DNA from 3 places in the Blautia luti genome. Region 2 is predicted to be linked to each of the others. Evidence: predicted binding sites of a transcription regulator. Region 2 holds the regulator's gene; each other region holds the start of a gene.
The links. The regulator Rex, encoded in region 2, represses fermentation and respiration genes when NADH is low (regulators of the CRP and FNR family bind a similar motif). The targets are predictions, from matches to a motif close to ATTGTTAANTANTTAACAAT.

Region 1 (5,440 bases), 410 kb from region 2:
GCAGTGGAAGCAATTTTTTCTAAAATTCTGGCTTCACCGGAAGCATCCGGACGATTAAGAGGAGTTTTTTATGACCATATAGATGATGATCATCGTTTGACAGATAACGACAGAGATCATTTCCTGCAGGTGCTGTTTCACGCATATCAGAATGGTGACATCAGTGCATTACTGTTGGAACTGTGTGGAAGGAGTATGTTTGATCTGTTGAGGGAGGCTTATCTGATCCCGAAGAAATTCCATGGAAAAGCAGGTGAGAATCCGGTTCTTCTCACAGATGCTTCAGGAGAACTTCTTCCTGGAGAAAAAGTCTCAGCCAGAGAATATGCGAAATTTAAAGAAACCTATAAGAACCATGAATGCGCCCCAAGATCAGCCCTGTACCTTGCAGACGGATATGATCTTGTCCGAACCTATACAGAAGGTCTGAACATCACAGAAGAGAAAGACAATCGCAAACGTGGCGTCCTGGCGCTCTATGCATTGCCAGATACCTGTAAACTGGGTCTGACCGAAGCACAGGCATATGCTGTTGTATGGGATGCCTTCCAGAAGATCCAGGAAGAAGCTCCGCGAGCGATGGTATATTATGGACAGGAAACCGGATTGAAAAAAGAGAGTCCGGATAAACCATATGATGAGATTGGCATTCTCCTTCCCATCCATGAATTTGAGAAAAAAATGCTCCAGCATTTAGACGAGGTTGACGGAATTGTACTGGCCTGTAGGGAAAAAATGATGAAGAAAGCAGGAAATGACAGCTTGCAGCTCTAAAACATATGGAAATGAGGAAGTGAGAAAATGCCACAGGAAGTGATCAAAAAGAATCATATGGATGTTGCCTGGCATGAATATACAGACGAAAACGGGGAAAATATACCCGTTTCAGATGCCAGCATCGCAGAGAAAGCATCCATTATCGGCCGTGTGGGGATCATGTTTCTCTCATGCGGTACCGGAGCATGGAGAGTAAGGAGTTCCATGAATACACTGGCAGAAGCGCTTGGTATTACATGTACAGCAGATATTGGCCTGATGTCCATTGAATATACATGCTATGACGGAGAAAGTGGCTTTACCCAGTCTCTGTGTCTGACTAATACAGGAGTAAATACTCTGAAGTTAAACCGCCTAGAACATTTTATCCGGAATTTTGAAAAAGAAGGAAAACATATGTCAGGAGAACAGTTGCATACTTTCCTTGATAATATTGAAAAAACACATGGTCTCTATTCCCCGCCTGCATTGGGACTTGCAGCAGCAATCGCATGCTGTGGATTTACCTTTCTGCTGGGAGGCGGTCCCATCGAGATGTTCTGTGCATTTGTGGGTGCAGGGATCGGAAACTACCTGCGCTGTAAACTGACAAAACATCATTTTACATTATTCTTATGTATTGTATCCTCTGTATCCCTGGCATGTTTTGCATATGCAGGTATGCTCAAACTCGGAGAAATACTGTTTGGGATTTCTGTTCAGCATGAAGCCGGATATATCTGCGCCATGCTCTTCATCATACCGGGATTTCCATTCATTACCAGTGGTATTGACCTTGCCAAACTGGATATGCGTTCCGGAATGGAACGTCTGATGTATGCTCTGATCATTATTCTGGTAGCAACTATGTCAGCGTGGATCATGGCTCTGATCCTGCATCTGAAACCTGTAGATTTTATGAAACTGTCATTGTCTACAGAACAATGGATCTTATTCCGGATTCTTGCCAGCTTTTGCGGAGTATTTGGATTCTCCATTATGTTTAACAGCCCGGTGCGTCTGGCAGTTGCAGCAGCAGGAATAGGAGCAGTTGCCAATACTCTGAGACTGGAGTTGGTGGATCTTGCCAATATTCCTCCTGCAGCAGCCGCATTTATCGGTGCACTTACTGCAGGACTTCTGGCGTCTCTGCTGAAAAACAAAGTTGGATATCCAAGGATATCTGTAACAGTTCCGTCAATCGTCATCATGGTTCCGGGTCTGTATTTGTACAGAGGATTTTATAATCTTGGAATCATGTCATTATCGGTAGCTGCATCCTGGTTTGCATCTGCAATCCTGATTATTGCCGCATTGCCACTGGGACTGATCTTTGCACGTATTCTGACTGACAAAGGGTTCAGATACTGTACCTGACAGATGTCAAAACAGATGATTATAGCTCCTGGCTGCTCAAAAAATGTGAAAATTATATCAAACTCACAAACAATTTTATGCTCCAAAACAAAAATTTGAGTTTAAAAATTGTTCAGGTTTCTATACAAAAGCTCTTGTCAATTTTTTGACAATGTGTTATCATTAAGACGTCAATTTTGTTAGGAGAAAAGGAGTATTAAGATTATGAGCAGTAAAATTACTATCATTGGAGCCGGCAGCGTCGGATCCACCATCGCGTACACTTTATCAAGCCAGGATATCGCTTCTGAACTCGTTCTGATCGATATCAACAAGAAGAAAGCAGAAGGCGAAGTTCTGGATATCATCCAGGGAACCTGCTTCAGAGATCCTATCTCTATCATTGCCGGAGATTACGAAGATGCCAAAGATTCCGACATCGTTATCATCACATCCGGTATTGCACGTAAGCCAGGACAGACAAGACTGGAGCTTACACAGACAAACGTAAATATCCTGAAGTCCATCACACCGGAGATCGTAAAAGCAGCTCCAAATGCTATTTACCTGATCGTAAGCAACCCGGTTGATATCATGACTTATGTATTTACAAAGATTTCCGGACTTCCGGAGAACCAGATTCTTGGTTCCGGTACCATCCTTGATTCTGCGCGTCTGCGCTGCGGAATTTCCGAACATTTCCAGATCGCACAGAGCAACATTCATGCTTATGTATTTGGTGAACATGGCGATACATCCTTTATCCCGTGGACAGGTGCTTATATCTCAGGCGTAAGCGTAGATGAGTACTATGAACTGGAAAAGAAACTGGGAAAAGATATCGAGCCGATCGACAAAGAAGCAATGCTTCAGTATGTACAGAAGTCCGGCGGTGAGATTATTTCCAAGAAAGGTGCAACTTTCTATGCAGTATCTTCCTCTGTATGCAAGCTCTGCAGCTTACTTGTATCTTCTTCAGAATCTATTTCCACAGTATCTACCATGATGCATGGAGAGTACGGAATCGAAGATGTATGCTTAAGCACACTGACACTGGTAGGACCAAACGGTGTACAGGGTAAAGTACCAATGAGAATGAACAAAGCTGAGATCGAACAGCTTCAGAAGAGTGCAGATGCACTGAAAGAAATTATTGCTCAGATTGACCTTAATTAATAAATAAAACAACGAATCCGAAGGAGCAGGGAACGCGCCTGCCCCTCTGGACAAAAAAAAGCTACTGTTTACTCCTTTTTATTCATTAGCCAAAGTTCCTCTATGCAGCGGAGGCATAGGAACTTTGACTGACATGGATATAGAATACAGGATCAGATCCCGGAACCGGAAATCTGGTTGTAAGTAAACAGAAAAAGCGGATAACTTTATCTGTTTGAATAAAATTAATTTAGATCAGAGAGAAAAAACAGCGGTGTTGATGTAAAAAAATATCAAAAACCTCTTGTTAAAATGTTGTCAATATGCTATAATAAATCGCGGAAGTCGAGCTGATACACTCCTTTAATTGCGGAGGAAGGGTGTGCGAACTCTTTTATTTTCTATGTCTCAAAAAAGATATAAAAAGTAACGTATTAGTCTTGATTTTATATTTTTGTCTATTTATCGTTAAAAAAAAGACAAAGATTAGCAGATACTAACTGCTGTAAACAAACTATTAATATCTATATTTTAAGCAACATGAATTTACCTGAACAACTAAGAAAGGATAATGTTAAGTATGAAGTACAGTTATTATCCGGGTTGTACCCTGAGAAACAAGGCGAAAGATCTGGACGAGTATGCCAGAGCCAGCGCCAGAGCACTTGGGTTTGAACTGGAAGAGATCGAAGACTGGCAGTGCTGCGGAGGCGTTTATCCTCTGGGAACTGACGAGATTGCTACGAAACTTTCTTCCGTACGTGCTCTTAATCAGGCCAAAGAAAAAGGCCAGGATCTGGTGACAATCTGTTCTGCCTGTCATCACGTGATCAAACGTGTCAATGACGACATGAAGAATGTGGAAGATATCCGCACCAGAGCAAATAATTACATGCAGCTTGACGAGCCTTATGCTGGCGAGACAACAGTACTCCATTATCTGGAAGTGCTTCGCGACAGAGTTGGCTTTGACAAGCTGAAAGAGAAAGTAGTAAACCCGCTTACAGGAAAGAAGATCGGAGCATATTACGGATGTCTCTTATTACGTCCGGGCAAGATCATGGCTTTCGATGATCCTGAGAATCCGACAATCATGGAAGATTTCATCCGTGCACTTGGGGCAGAACCGGTAATCTATCCATACAGAAATGAATGCTGCGGCGGTTACATTTCTCTGAAAGAAAAAGATATGTCTCAGAACATGTGTCAGAAAATCGAAGACAGTGCGAAAGGCTTTGGCGCAGATATGCTGATCACAGCCTGTCCATTGTGTAAATATAATTTAAATAAAAACGCTTCCAGCGAACTGCCTGTATATTATTTCACAGAGCTCCTTGCAGAAGCCCTCGGAGTAAAAGAGGAGGTGGCAAAATGAGAAACCAGCATTCAGCAGCAGAAAAGATCAAAGAGATCTCCGGAACCAATCCGCTGAAATGTATGAAATGTGGAAAATGTTCTGCTACCTGCCCATCTTTCAATGAAATGGATATCAAGCCACATCAGTTTGTATCCTATGTTGTAAATGAAGATATCGAAGCACTTGTCAATTCAAAGTCTCTCTGGAAATGCCTTTCCTGCTTCGCCTGTGTAGAGCGTTGTCCAAGAGATGTAAAACCGGGAAAGATCATCGATGCAGCAAGACAGTTAGTTGTCCGTGAAAAAGGTGGCGATTATCTGAAAGCAGATGAGATACCACAGCTTCTTGATCCGGAACTGCCACAGCAGCTTTTGGTAAGTGCATTCAGAAGATACAGGAGGTAAGCCAGCGTGCAGAGAATTGGTGTATTTGTCTGTCATTGCGGAAGTAATATCGCCGCTACGGTAGATGTAAAAAAAGTTGTTGAATTAGCTGCCAAAGAGCCGGGTGTCGTTCATGCAGAAGACTACCAGTACATGTGCTCAGAAGCAGGCCAGGCTAAAATTCAGGAAGCCATTAAAGAGAAAAACCTGACAGGCGTTGTTGTCTGTTCATGCTCTCCACGTATGCATGAGGCAACATTCAGAAAAGCAGCTGAAAGAGCTGGCCTGAATCCATACATGGTGGAGATTGCAAATATCCGTGAGCATTGTTCCTGGATCCACAAGGATATGGAAGAGGCTACAAAGAAGGCCGTGATCCTTGCCAGGGCAGCAATCGCAAAAGTAAACTTAAACACACCTCTTCAGCCAGGAG
Region 2 (5,440 bases):
AATTTTTGCAACAATCTATGAAAATGAATTCAAAGAAAAATTTGAAGCAGCAGGAATTGAGTATTTCTACAGCCTGATCGACGATATTGTGGCCCGTGTGATGAAAGCAGAAGGGGGATTTATCTGGGCATGTAAGAATTATGACGGAGATGTTATGAGTGATATGGTTTCCTCTGCATTTGGTTCTCTGGCTATGATGACTTCTGTGCTGGTATCACCCCAGGGTTATTATGAATATGAGGCAGCTCATGGAACGGTACAGAGACATTACTATCGTCATCTGAAAGGTGAGGAGACATCCACAAACTCTGTTGCGACGATCTTCGCATGGACAGGTGCTCTCAGAAAACGTGGAGAACTGGACGGAAACAGGGAACTGATGGAATTCGCAGATAAGCTTGAGAAAGCAACATTAAGTACCATTGAAGAGGGAAAGATGACCAAGGATCTGGCACTGATCACCACTTTGAAGGATGTAACCGTGTTAAACAGTGAGCAGTTTATCCTGGCTATCAGAGAGAAACTGGATACACTGCTGTAAGTTGTTTGGACAGACATTTCACTAATAAAATAAAAAAGTAAAAAGAAAAAATGGGAAGAACCTGCATATTATGCAAGTTCTTCCCATTTTTCATACAAAGTTTCCAGTTCTTCTATAACAGCAGCTTTTTCTTTGCTGAGTTTGGCACATTCAGCAACATTGGTGCAGATATCAGGAAGAACCATGGTCTCATCAATTTCTTTGTCCCTGGTTTCCAGTTCTTCGATGCGGGCTTCGATTTTTTTTAATTCATTTTCCCGTTTACGCTGACGGGCCTGTTCCTCTTTCTGCTGCTGCCAGGACAGCTTATTATCAGATGCCTGCTTTGCCTCTGCCACAGCCTGGGCTGCTGCCGGAGCATATTTCTCTGTAAGTTCTTCTTTCTTCTCCAGGTAATAATCATAGTCACCTATGTAATTTACAATGGCCTGGTTGGTCAGATCCAGAATACGGGTTGCGGTCTGATTGATGAAGTAACGGTCATGGGAAACATACAATACAGTGCCTGTATAGCTGTTCAGGGCTTCTTCCAGGATTTCTTTGGAAGCGATATCCAGGTGGTTGGTAGGCTCATCCAGAATCAGGAAGTTGGCTTCCGAAAGCATCAGCTTCGCCAGTGATACGCGGCCTCGTTCACCACCGGACAATGCAGAGATCAGTTTGAAGACGTCGTCGCCTGTAAACAGGAAAGCTGCCAGCATGTTTCGGATTTCAGTTTCTGTAAGAGTAGGATAGGTATCGGCAATTTCCTGGAAAATGGTCTTTTCCATGTGCAGGACGTGATGTTCCTGGTCATAATAACCGATCTGTACTTTGGAACCAAGGGAAAATCTGCCGGAGTCTGCATTTATCAGACCATTGATGATCTTCAGCATAGTGGTTTTTCCGGTACCGTTATTTCCAATCAGCGCTACCCGTTCACCACGTTTGATCTCGAAAGAAATATTGGAGAAAAGGGTCTGTCCCGGGAAAGATTTGGAAAGTTCTTCTACATTAAGAACATCATTTCCGCTGACGTATCTGGGCTCTAAGGAGATACGCATCTGATTCTGGATCTCCTGGGGCTTCTCAATACGCTGGATCTTATCCAGCATTTTTTCACGGCTCTCAGCACGTTTGATGGATTTCTCACGGTTAAAGGATTTCAGCTTGGTAATTACGGCTTCCTGATGTTTGATCTCCCGCTGCTGATTCAGGTAAGCCTTGTACTGGGCATCACGAAGCTGGGCTTTTTTCAAGGCATAGGCAGAATAATTGCCGCTGTACATGCGCATGGTACCGGTCTCGATCTCCACGACTTTTGTTACAACTTTGTCCAGAAAATAACGATCGTGGGAAACGATAAATACAGCTCCCGGGTAGTTGAGCAGATAGGTTTCAAGCCAGGAAATACTCTCCATGTCCAGATGGTTGGTAGGCTCATCCAGGAGAAGGATATCCGGGCTGGAAAGCAAAAGTTTGCCCAGCGCTACACGGGTTTTCTGGCCGCCGGAAAGAGTTTCGATCTGGCGTGGAAAATCTTCTTCTGTGAAGCCGAGGCCTTTTAATACTCCCATAATCTCACTTTTATAAGCATATCCGTTTTCCAGTTCAAACTGATGGCTGAGTCTGGTGTAGGTATTCATCAGGCTGTCCAGAGCCTCGCCTGTGGCTGATTTCATTTCCTGTTCCATGCTGCGCAGACGATTCTCCATGTCGATGATGTGCTGCTTGGTGGAGATCAGCTCCTCGTAGATAGTATGGTGGCCGTGGATATCCTGATACTGGGCAAGATACCCGATATTTTTATCTTTGGCGAGTACCACATTGCCGGAATCAGGGGAAAGCTCGTGCATGATAATACGGAGCAGGGTAGTTTTACCGGCTCCGTTATTGCCGATGAGTGCGGCTTTTTCTCTGTCTTCTATATGGAAACTGGCATCCTGAAGGATCACCTTTTCGCCAAAGGATTTGCAGATGTTCTGACATGATAAGATCATACAAATTCCTCCGATATAGTAATTATTTTTCTTGAAATATTGCGAACCGCATACCATTATAACGGAATCCGGAGGCTTTTAAAAGCATAAATCGAAAATTCATAAAAAATATATGCAGGAATTGTTTAAAAGGTACAAAATCAATTTGACAATAAAATAACATTTCGGTATAATTGACATAGATAAATAAGGAGGGAAAATTTGTGGAAGCTAAGGAGATTTCAAAAGCGGTCATCAAACGTCTGCCTCGCTATTACCGTTATCTTGGTGAATTGATGGAAGAGAATGTAGAGAGAATTTCTTCCAATGATCTCAGTAAGAAAATGCATGTGACAGCTTCCCAGATTCGTCAGGATTTAAATAATTTCGGCGGTTTTGGTCAGCAGGGTTATGGTTATAATGTACGTTATTTATATACGGAAATCGGTAAGATACTGGGTCTGGACACAGTGCATCCTATGATTATCCTGGGTGCGGGTAATTTGGGACAGGCACTGGCGAATTATGTAGATTTTGAGAAACGGGGATTTAAACTGGTTGGTATTTTTGATGTAAATCCTGTACTGGAAGGAATTGCAGTACGCGGGATTGAGGTTCAGATGCTCAGTGACCTGCCTTTGTTTCTGAAGGAGAATGAGGTAGAAATTGCGGTGCTCACTCTTCCGAAGAACAAAGCAAAGGAAATGGCGAAGATCCTCATTGAAAACGGTATTAAAGCAATCTGGAATTTCGCACATATTGATTTGGATGCACCAGAGGACGTTATGGTAGAGAATGTACATCTGTCTGAGAGCCTTATGACCTTGTCCTACAATCTCAGCGAGTATCGAAAAGAGCATGAAGCTATGGAATAATTGGTGCTGAGAACGAAGTGAACAGTAACACAATGACAGCGAAGAAGCTGTGATCTTATCCGATCACAGCTTTTCTTTTGGTGAAAAAGGGTGTATACTTACATATAAATTGGGGTTTATGCAATGAGAGGTGAGAAAATGAGGGAGATCGTAACTGCCTGTGAAATGAAAGCACTGGATCGAAATACCATCGAAACAGCAGGAATCCCGTCACTGGTGCTGATGGAAAGAGCTGCATTAAAGACTGCAGAAGAGCTCAGAAAGCGGCTGAAAAATGGAAGCAGGGAAAGAATCCTGGTAGTTTGCGGAAGCGGAAATAATGGTGGAGACGGGCTGGCAATTGCCAGGCTTCTGCATCTGGCCGGGATAGAAACCTGTTTTTATCTGGCGGGAAAAGAAGAGCGGATGACAGAAGAAACGAAATGTCAGTTAAAGGCAGCCAGATACTATGGTGTTTTACAGGAGCATAACTTAAGAACTGATGAATATACTACTATAGTAGATGCCATCTTCGGGGTTGGGTTGGCCCGTCCTGTGGAAGGCAGCTATGCCCGGCTGATCCGGGAACTGAACGAGGCAGATGCATTTAAAGTGGCTGTAGATATTCCCTCCGGTGTCAATGCAGATACCGGATTTGAGATGGGAACTGCATTTCGGGCAGATCTTACGGTAACCTTTGCATTCCGGAAAAGAGGTTTATGTTTTTATCCGGGACGTATGCTGGGAGGAGAGATCATTACTGCAGATATCGGAATCTATCCGGAGCCGAAACAGAAACTGCAGGTACATTATCTGGGAAAAGAGGATCTGTCTTTGATGCCGCCCAGACTGCCTTATGGAAATAAGGGGACTTTTGGCAAGGTCCTTCTGGTAGTGGGATCACCGGAGATGTGCGGCGCTGCTTATTTAAGTGCTGCAGCGGCATTTAAATGTTCGGCGGGAATGGTGAAGATCCAGACTGTGGAGGAGAATCGAATCTCTCTGCAGACTTTGCTCCCGGAGGCGATGGTATCCTGCGAGTTTAATGAAGAGCAGAACAGACAGATGCTGAACTGGTGTGATGTTCTGGTGATCGGTCCCGGACTTGGAGTATCCGGCCGGAGCAGAGAACGCGCACAGTGGTTTTTATCCCATGCAGCAGAATGCGGCAGACCGGTGATCCTGGATGCAGACGGCCTGAATCTTCTCTCAGTCCATGATGAATGGAAGAAATATCTGGGTGAGAATGTGATCCTGACTCCTCATATCGGGGAAATGAGCCGCCTGAATAAAACAATGATCAGTGATATCCAGGATGCATTGATGGAAACCGCATATGAATATGCAAAAGAAACAGGTACTGTCTGTGTTCTGAAGGATGCCTGTACAGTAACTGCCGGGCCTTCAGGGGAAACCTATCTGAACCTGTCCGGGAATGCCGGGCTTGCCACTGCAGGAAGCGGCGATGTGTTAAGCGGTGTGCTGGCGGGAGTGCTTTGCATGTATCTCTCAGCAGAGAAAAAGATTCCTCCGGTACAGCTTGCAGCGCTGGGAGTTTTTGTTCACGGACTTGCAGGAGACAGGGCAGCAGAAGTATGTGGAAAAAGAGGAATGACCGCAAGGGACATTATCCGGTTTTTACCGGAAATACTGAGAATAAAGGACGACATGGATGATGGAAAAATGTAACAGAGTGAAAGCAGTGATTTCCTTGGATGCAGTGGAACATAATTTCCACGAGATGAGAAAGAACATTGCGCAGGATACAAAAATGATCGCGGTAGTCAAAGCGAATGCCTATGGACATGGGGCTGTTCAGATCGCTCATCTGATCCAGAATTATGATTATATATGGGGATTTGCCACAGCTACTGCAGAAGAGGCACTTGCTCTTCGAAAAGCAGGTGTGATGAAACCGATCCTGATCCTGGGAATTGTGTTTGATGAATATTATCCGGAGCTTGTGAGAAATCATATACGTCCTGCAGTCTGCGAATATGAGGAAGCCAGAAAGCTTTCCGCAGAGGCTGTCAGTCAGGGAGAAACAGTACATATTCACATCGCACTGGATACGGGAATGACCAGGA
Region 3 (5,440 bases), 410 kb from region 2:
CGACAAACCGCGTATGAACCAACTTCCAGACGAAAGTTATACGCTTTGTGATTATAAATACTTTCTTAAAGTTCCAGATAATTACCACCTTGAATATGATGCCCACTACTATTCTGTATTGTATACCTATAAAGGGAAGCCTGCAATTCTTAAGGCTACAATGACGGAGATACGGATCTGTGATGAGTATAACCGGCTGATCTGCCGCCATCCAAGATCTTACCGTGATTTTCCTCTTTACATTACAGATGACAGTCATATGCCTCCAGAACACCTATATTACAAAGAAGTGAATGCACATGACGGAGCTTATTACAGACGATGGGCATCTGTTTATGGAGAATCTATGGTAACTCTTATTGACAGGATACTCCGCAGTTCCAAGCATGAGGAACAGGCATACAACAGCTGTGCCGGTGTACTCCATTCCTGTAAAGATGTTCCTCACAGGCTGGTTCAGGAGGCTGCTGAGAAATGCGTAGAAGCCAATGCCTGCAAGTATTCTTATTTCAAGAAAGTACTTAGCATGGTTCAGAATAATCATTCCAGCAGTGCTATAAACGGAACCGGAAAACTTCCTTCCCATACAAACATCCGTGGAAAGGAGGCATACAAATGAGTTCATCCCATGACATTACATTAACACCTCAGGAACAGGCTCTGATTATGCGTCTGAAGAGTTTCCGTGTTCCAGAAATGGCACATATCCTGGAAGAACAGTTGAAAGATCCTAATGCAGATCTGAACACTTTTATGGAACGCATAACAGCAATGGTTGATGCAGAGTGGCAGGCGCGGGCAGAGAAACGTTTTAATCGTCTGATGAAAGAAGCGCATCTGCGATACCCGGCGGCGGATCTTGCGAAACTATTTACCATCCAGAACGTCAGCTTGATACCCAGACAATAGAGCGACTGAGTACCTGCCATTGGATAGAGGAAGGAAAGAATCTCATTGTAACAGGATCTTCTGCCAGTGGAAAAACTTATCTAATCAATGCTTTTTGTGTAACTGCAATGAAGCAGTCTAAGAGTGTAAAGTATATAAAAGCGAACACTCTTATGAGCGAAATGGAACAGGCACGTATCAAATCCACAAATCTGGATTACCTGAATAAGCTGACCAAGCTGGATCTTCTTGTGATCGATGATTTTGGCCTTATGGATCTCGATCTTGATAAATGCCGGGATCTTTTTGAAGTCCTTGACACCAGGGATGGAAGAAAATCAACTGTAGTCATCTCACAGTTTCCAGTCAGTACATGGTTTGATATGTCTGCTGATAATACCTACGCTGATGCGTGCCTTACACGAATCACAGATAAACATCATACATATCGTCTGGAAATGAACGGTATAAATATGCGTGAAACAGAATGATATCATCTAGCGGTACTTCGTACCGTTAAAAATGGAATAGCCGTTCCGCAGTAGCGGAACTGGCATTCCGTTTGAGCGTAATTTGCATGTTAATTTGTTGACAATGTGCTATCATTAAGGGCGTCAATTTTGTTAGGAGAAAAGGAGTATTAAGATTATGAGCAGTAAAATTACTATCATTGGAGCCGGCAGCGTCGGATCCACCATCGCGTACACTTTATCAAGCCAGGATATCGCTTCTGAACTCGTTCTGATCGATATCAACAAAAAGAAAGCAGAAGGCGAAGTTCTGGATATCATCCAGGGAACCTGCTTCAGAGATCCTATCTCTATCATTGCCGGAGATTACGAAGATGCCAAAGATTCCGACATCGTTATCATCACATCCGGTATTGCACGTAAGCTAGGACAGACAAGACTGGAGCTTACACAGACAAACGTAAATATCCTGAAGTCCATCACACCGGAGATCGTAAAAGCAGCTCCAAATGCTATTTACCTGATCGTAAGCAACCCGGTTGATATCATGACTTATGTATTTACAAAGATTTCCGGACTTCCGGAGAACCAGATCCTTGGTTCCGGTACCATCCTTGATTCTGCGCGTCTGCGCTGCGGAATTTCCGAACATTTCCAGATCGCACAGAGCAACATTCATGCTTATGTATTTGGTGAACATGGCGATACATCCTTTATCCCGTGGACAGGTGCTTATATCTCAGGCGTAAGCGTAGATGAGTACTATGAACTGGAGAAGAAACTGGGAAAAGATATCGAGCCGATCGACAAAGAAGCAATGCTTCAGTATGTACAGAAGTCCGGCGGTGAGATCATTTCCAAGAAAGGTGCAACTTTCTATGCAGTATCTTCCTCTGTATGCAAGCTCTGCAGCTTACTTGTATCTTCTTCAGAATCTATTTCCACAGTATCTACCATGATGCATGGAGAGTACGGAATCGAGGACGTATGCTTAAGTACACTGACACTTGTCGGACCAAACGGTGTACAGGGTAAAGTACCGATGAGAATGAACAAAGCTGAGATCGAACAGCTTCAGAAGAGTGCGGATGCACTGAAAGAAATTATTGCTCAGATTGACCTTAATTAATAAATAAGAGAATGGATTCAGGGGAGTGGAGAACGCGCTGCTCCTCTGAATAAAAAAGTTACTGTTTACTCCTTTTTTATTCATCAGTCAAAATTCCATATTGTAGCTGAGGCAGCGGAATTCTGACTCTTATGGATGAAAACAGAAATAAAAATATAGCTGTAAGTAAGAACCACTGGGGACGGAGTTAGTAGCATTGCCTTTGCAAATGTAAGAACAGGCATCCGTGCACAGGTTCAGCATTTAAAAGCCTATGCGTCTTCAGATGACCTGAATCAGGAATGTATAGATGAACGTTTTGGATATGTAACAAGGGAAACAGCTCCTTATGTAGAATGGCTGGAAATCCAGGAAAATCCCTATGGCAGCGGCTGGGCTGCCGGAGAAAATTATGGAAGTAAATTAAGAGAAATATTGTCAGATCTAAAGAACTGACCGCAGAAGGCCCTTGAAGTAAACTTCAGGCTTTTTTGCGTTATTGATATTTTATTGGATATAGATGTATATAAAAAAACAGATAAGACAAATGGAAAATTTTGTAGTAAAATAAAACTATAAAATATGAAACGGTAGAGGAGAGAAGAGTATGAAGAAAAAATTGCTGGCTGTTATATTGACTATGGCAGTAAGTTGTCAGTCGTTGCCAGTTTATGCTGGAGAAGCGGCGGATATTTTCAGTGATTCTGGTACTGAAATGTCAGAAAGCGGAGAATCGACAGATGATTTTTCAGATGGAGAACCAGAGAAAGATGTGGAAACTGCAGAGGAAACACCTCAGACTGTCCCGGAACTTATTTCTCCGGAAGAAGAGCCTGTGGAAAACATTTTCACAGATGATCAAAATGAAAACGATTCATCGGATGAAAATCAGGTTTCTGCATATAGTACAGATACTGAACTTACATACGGAAACTACAAATATACAGTTTCCGGTCAGCAAGCCACTATTATTAAATATATTGGATCTGAATCCACGGTAAAAATTCCGGAGAAGATTAATAATTATGTGGTGAAGACGATAGGAAGAAGTGCATTTAGTAGCTGTTCAAGTCTGAAAAAGATAGAGATCCCAGATAGCGTAACGGAGATCGGGGATTATGCATTCCAGTACTGTGGAAGCCTGACAGAAGTAACCGGAGGAAGACAGCTGAAAAAGATCGGTTATGAAGCGTTCCAGTACTGCCGGAAGCTTGAAAGCATTACACTCTACCCAACAGTAACAAGCATCTCCAGCCTTGCGTTTGACGAATGCCGTCTTCTCACCATCTACGGCTACGCCGGCTCCTATGCGGAAACTTACGCTTCCGGACAAAACATCCCATTCCAGAGTCTGGGAGAATATATCCCGGAATACGAGGATTACGATTACACAGAAAATCTCAACCGCTGGATACAGGACGAAGGAACAGCCAGTGCTATGGCATATCTTACAAGAGATGGAAACTTCATGAATTCCATGCTGGTTGCACAATGGGATGACAGTTTTATTGACCGCGTAGTAGAAACAATGTCAAACATGTATTTCCGTGGGAAAGACGGATGGAAACAGATATTTGCCGGTGAAACCAGTCAGAATCAGGCAAGGGAAGTTCTGATCGCATTGCTGGACTCATATTCAGGAACTGTCCTGGATCTCTCACAGGCAGAAACAATGAAGAAATTTGTCAAAATTTATCTGGATACTTTCAAACAAGGCGACTGGGCTTATGCGGCTGCGTATGGATTAAGTAATGACGAAATAAAGAAATTAGCCTCAGTATGCACAGAAGATACTCTGTCTGCCTTCTTTGTTGATAAAAAATATGACGATCTGGCTGACTATCTCCAGAATGTCGGGCACTTTGCCGCAGACTCAAAAGTTATCAAATGTATTAAAAGCTTTTCCTCATCGAAAAATTTCGCCAAAACACTTTCCAATGGTATGGATCTTATCAGCAATGGACTCAGCATCATAAAAGTCGGCACAGACACAATCAAAAGATACTATGACATCGTAGCCCTGGCAAAAGCCGATGAAATGTACTCGGAAATGCTCCTGTACCTGAAAAATAACTGCGAATACGATCCCATATGTGAAGCAGCAAAAGAACTGTATGGTGTGATCCACGGAACATATGAAGATCAGATGATGTATTTGTCAAATGCAGCCTTTGATGAATTGAGTGATGTAGCCCTGGAGTCCATGCTGACATCAGTAGCCTCAGCCCTTCCGCTGGGCACAGTGATCTATACATCATATAAATACAGCACAGGTCTTGCCAACATTCTTTTTAACACAGGAGACACGCAGAAACAGGTAGATAACATGCGCTGTGTGGCATATATCGGATACTACCTGAGTAACTGGATGCAGTATAACAAAAGAATGTACCAGCAGTCCGGGATCTCTGATAAAAATTATTATGCAAAGAGAACAATATTTGCATTTTACATGCTGATGAAATCAAGAACAGCAGGAGAAACCAGTGTACGGAAATATCTGGATATAATGAAAAGATCCAGCAAAAAAGAATACACCTATTCCCTTCAGGTTACTTCAACTCTGGAAGCTATAGAAAAATGCCTGAAATCAAGCGGAGTATTGGGGAAATATTCCAATTCTGTTATTTCCTGTCCGGTTAATGTAGAAGTATACGATAAATCGGGTAATAAAGTCCTGACTGTATATGACGGCCAGGAGAGCTCTGGAAATGTAGGTGATATCTATTATAATGTCATGTATCATCCACTGGATCAGGATTATGTAAAAATCATCAATTTGCCTCAGGACAGCGGATATACACTGAAGTGTATTGCAACAGACATGGGAAAGGTTGAATACTATGTCACAGATATCGGTGCAGATGGTACTGCAGAAAGAAAAGAAACCGACGACATTCCAATCTCTAAAGGAAGTACCATAGAGATTACCAATATTGCAGAAGAAAAACCATCCTGTAAACTTCTTGATGAG

Region 1: R8695_RS09705 (L-lactate dehydrogenase) is a predicted target of Rex. The motif match lies at 2,267-2,286, and genes of this name have one in related genera.
Region 3: R8695_RS09730 (L-lactate dehydrogenase) is a predicted target of Rex. The motif match lies at 1,465-1,484, and genes of this name have one in related genera.

What each region holds. Positions count from the first base shown of each region.
Region 1 covers NZ_AP028156.1:2,056,704-2,062,143, reverse strand. The annotation lists gene R8695_RS09715 (DUF4866 domain-containing protein) at 1-774, shown strand, start outside; gene R8695_RS09710 (threonine/serine exporter family protein) at 802-2,133, shown strand; gene R8695_RS09705 (L-lactate dehydrogenase) at 2,338-3,288, shown strand; gene R8695_RS09700 (CoB--CoM heterodisulfide reductase iron-sulfur subunit B family protein) at 3,848-4,642, shown strand; gene R8695_RS09695 (4Fe-4S dicluster domain-containing protein) at 4,639-5,028, shown strand; gene R8695_RS09690 (CoB--CoM heterodisulfide reductase iron-sulfur subunit A family protein) at 5,035-5,440, shown strand, end outside.
Region 2 covers NZ_AP028156.1:1,650,797-1,656,236, forward strand. The annotation lists gene R8695_RS07790 (NADP-dependent isocitrate dehydrogenase) at 1-541, shown strand, start outside; gene abc-f (ribosomal protection-like ABC-F family protein) at 610-2,520, opposite strand; gene R8695_RS07800 (redox-sensing transcriptional repressor Rex) at 2,724-3,374, shown strand; gene R8695_RS07805 (NAD(P)H-hydrate dehydratase) at 3,498-5,042, shown strand; gene alr (alanine racemase) at 5,029-5,440, shown strand, end outside.
Region 3 covers NZ_AP028156.1:2,065,468-2,070,907, reverse strand. The annotation lists gene R8695_RS09745 (Mu transposase domain-containing protein) at 1-619, shown strand, start outside; partial or broken gene R8695_RS09735 (ATP-binding protein) at 616-1,379, shown strand; gene R8695_RS09730 (L-lactate dehydrogenase) at 1,537-2,487, shown strand; gene R8695_RS09725 (leucine-rich repeat protein) at 3,074-5,440, shown strand, end outside.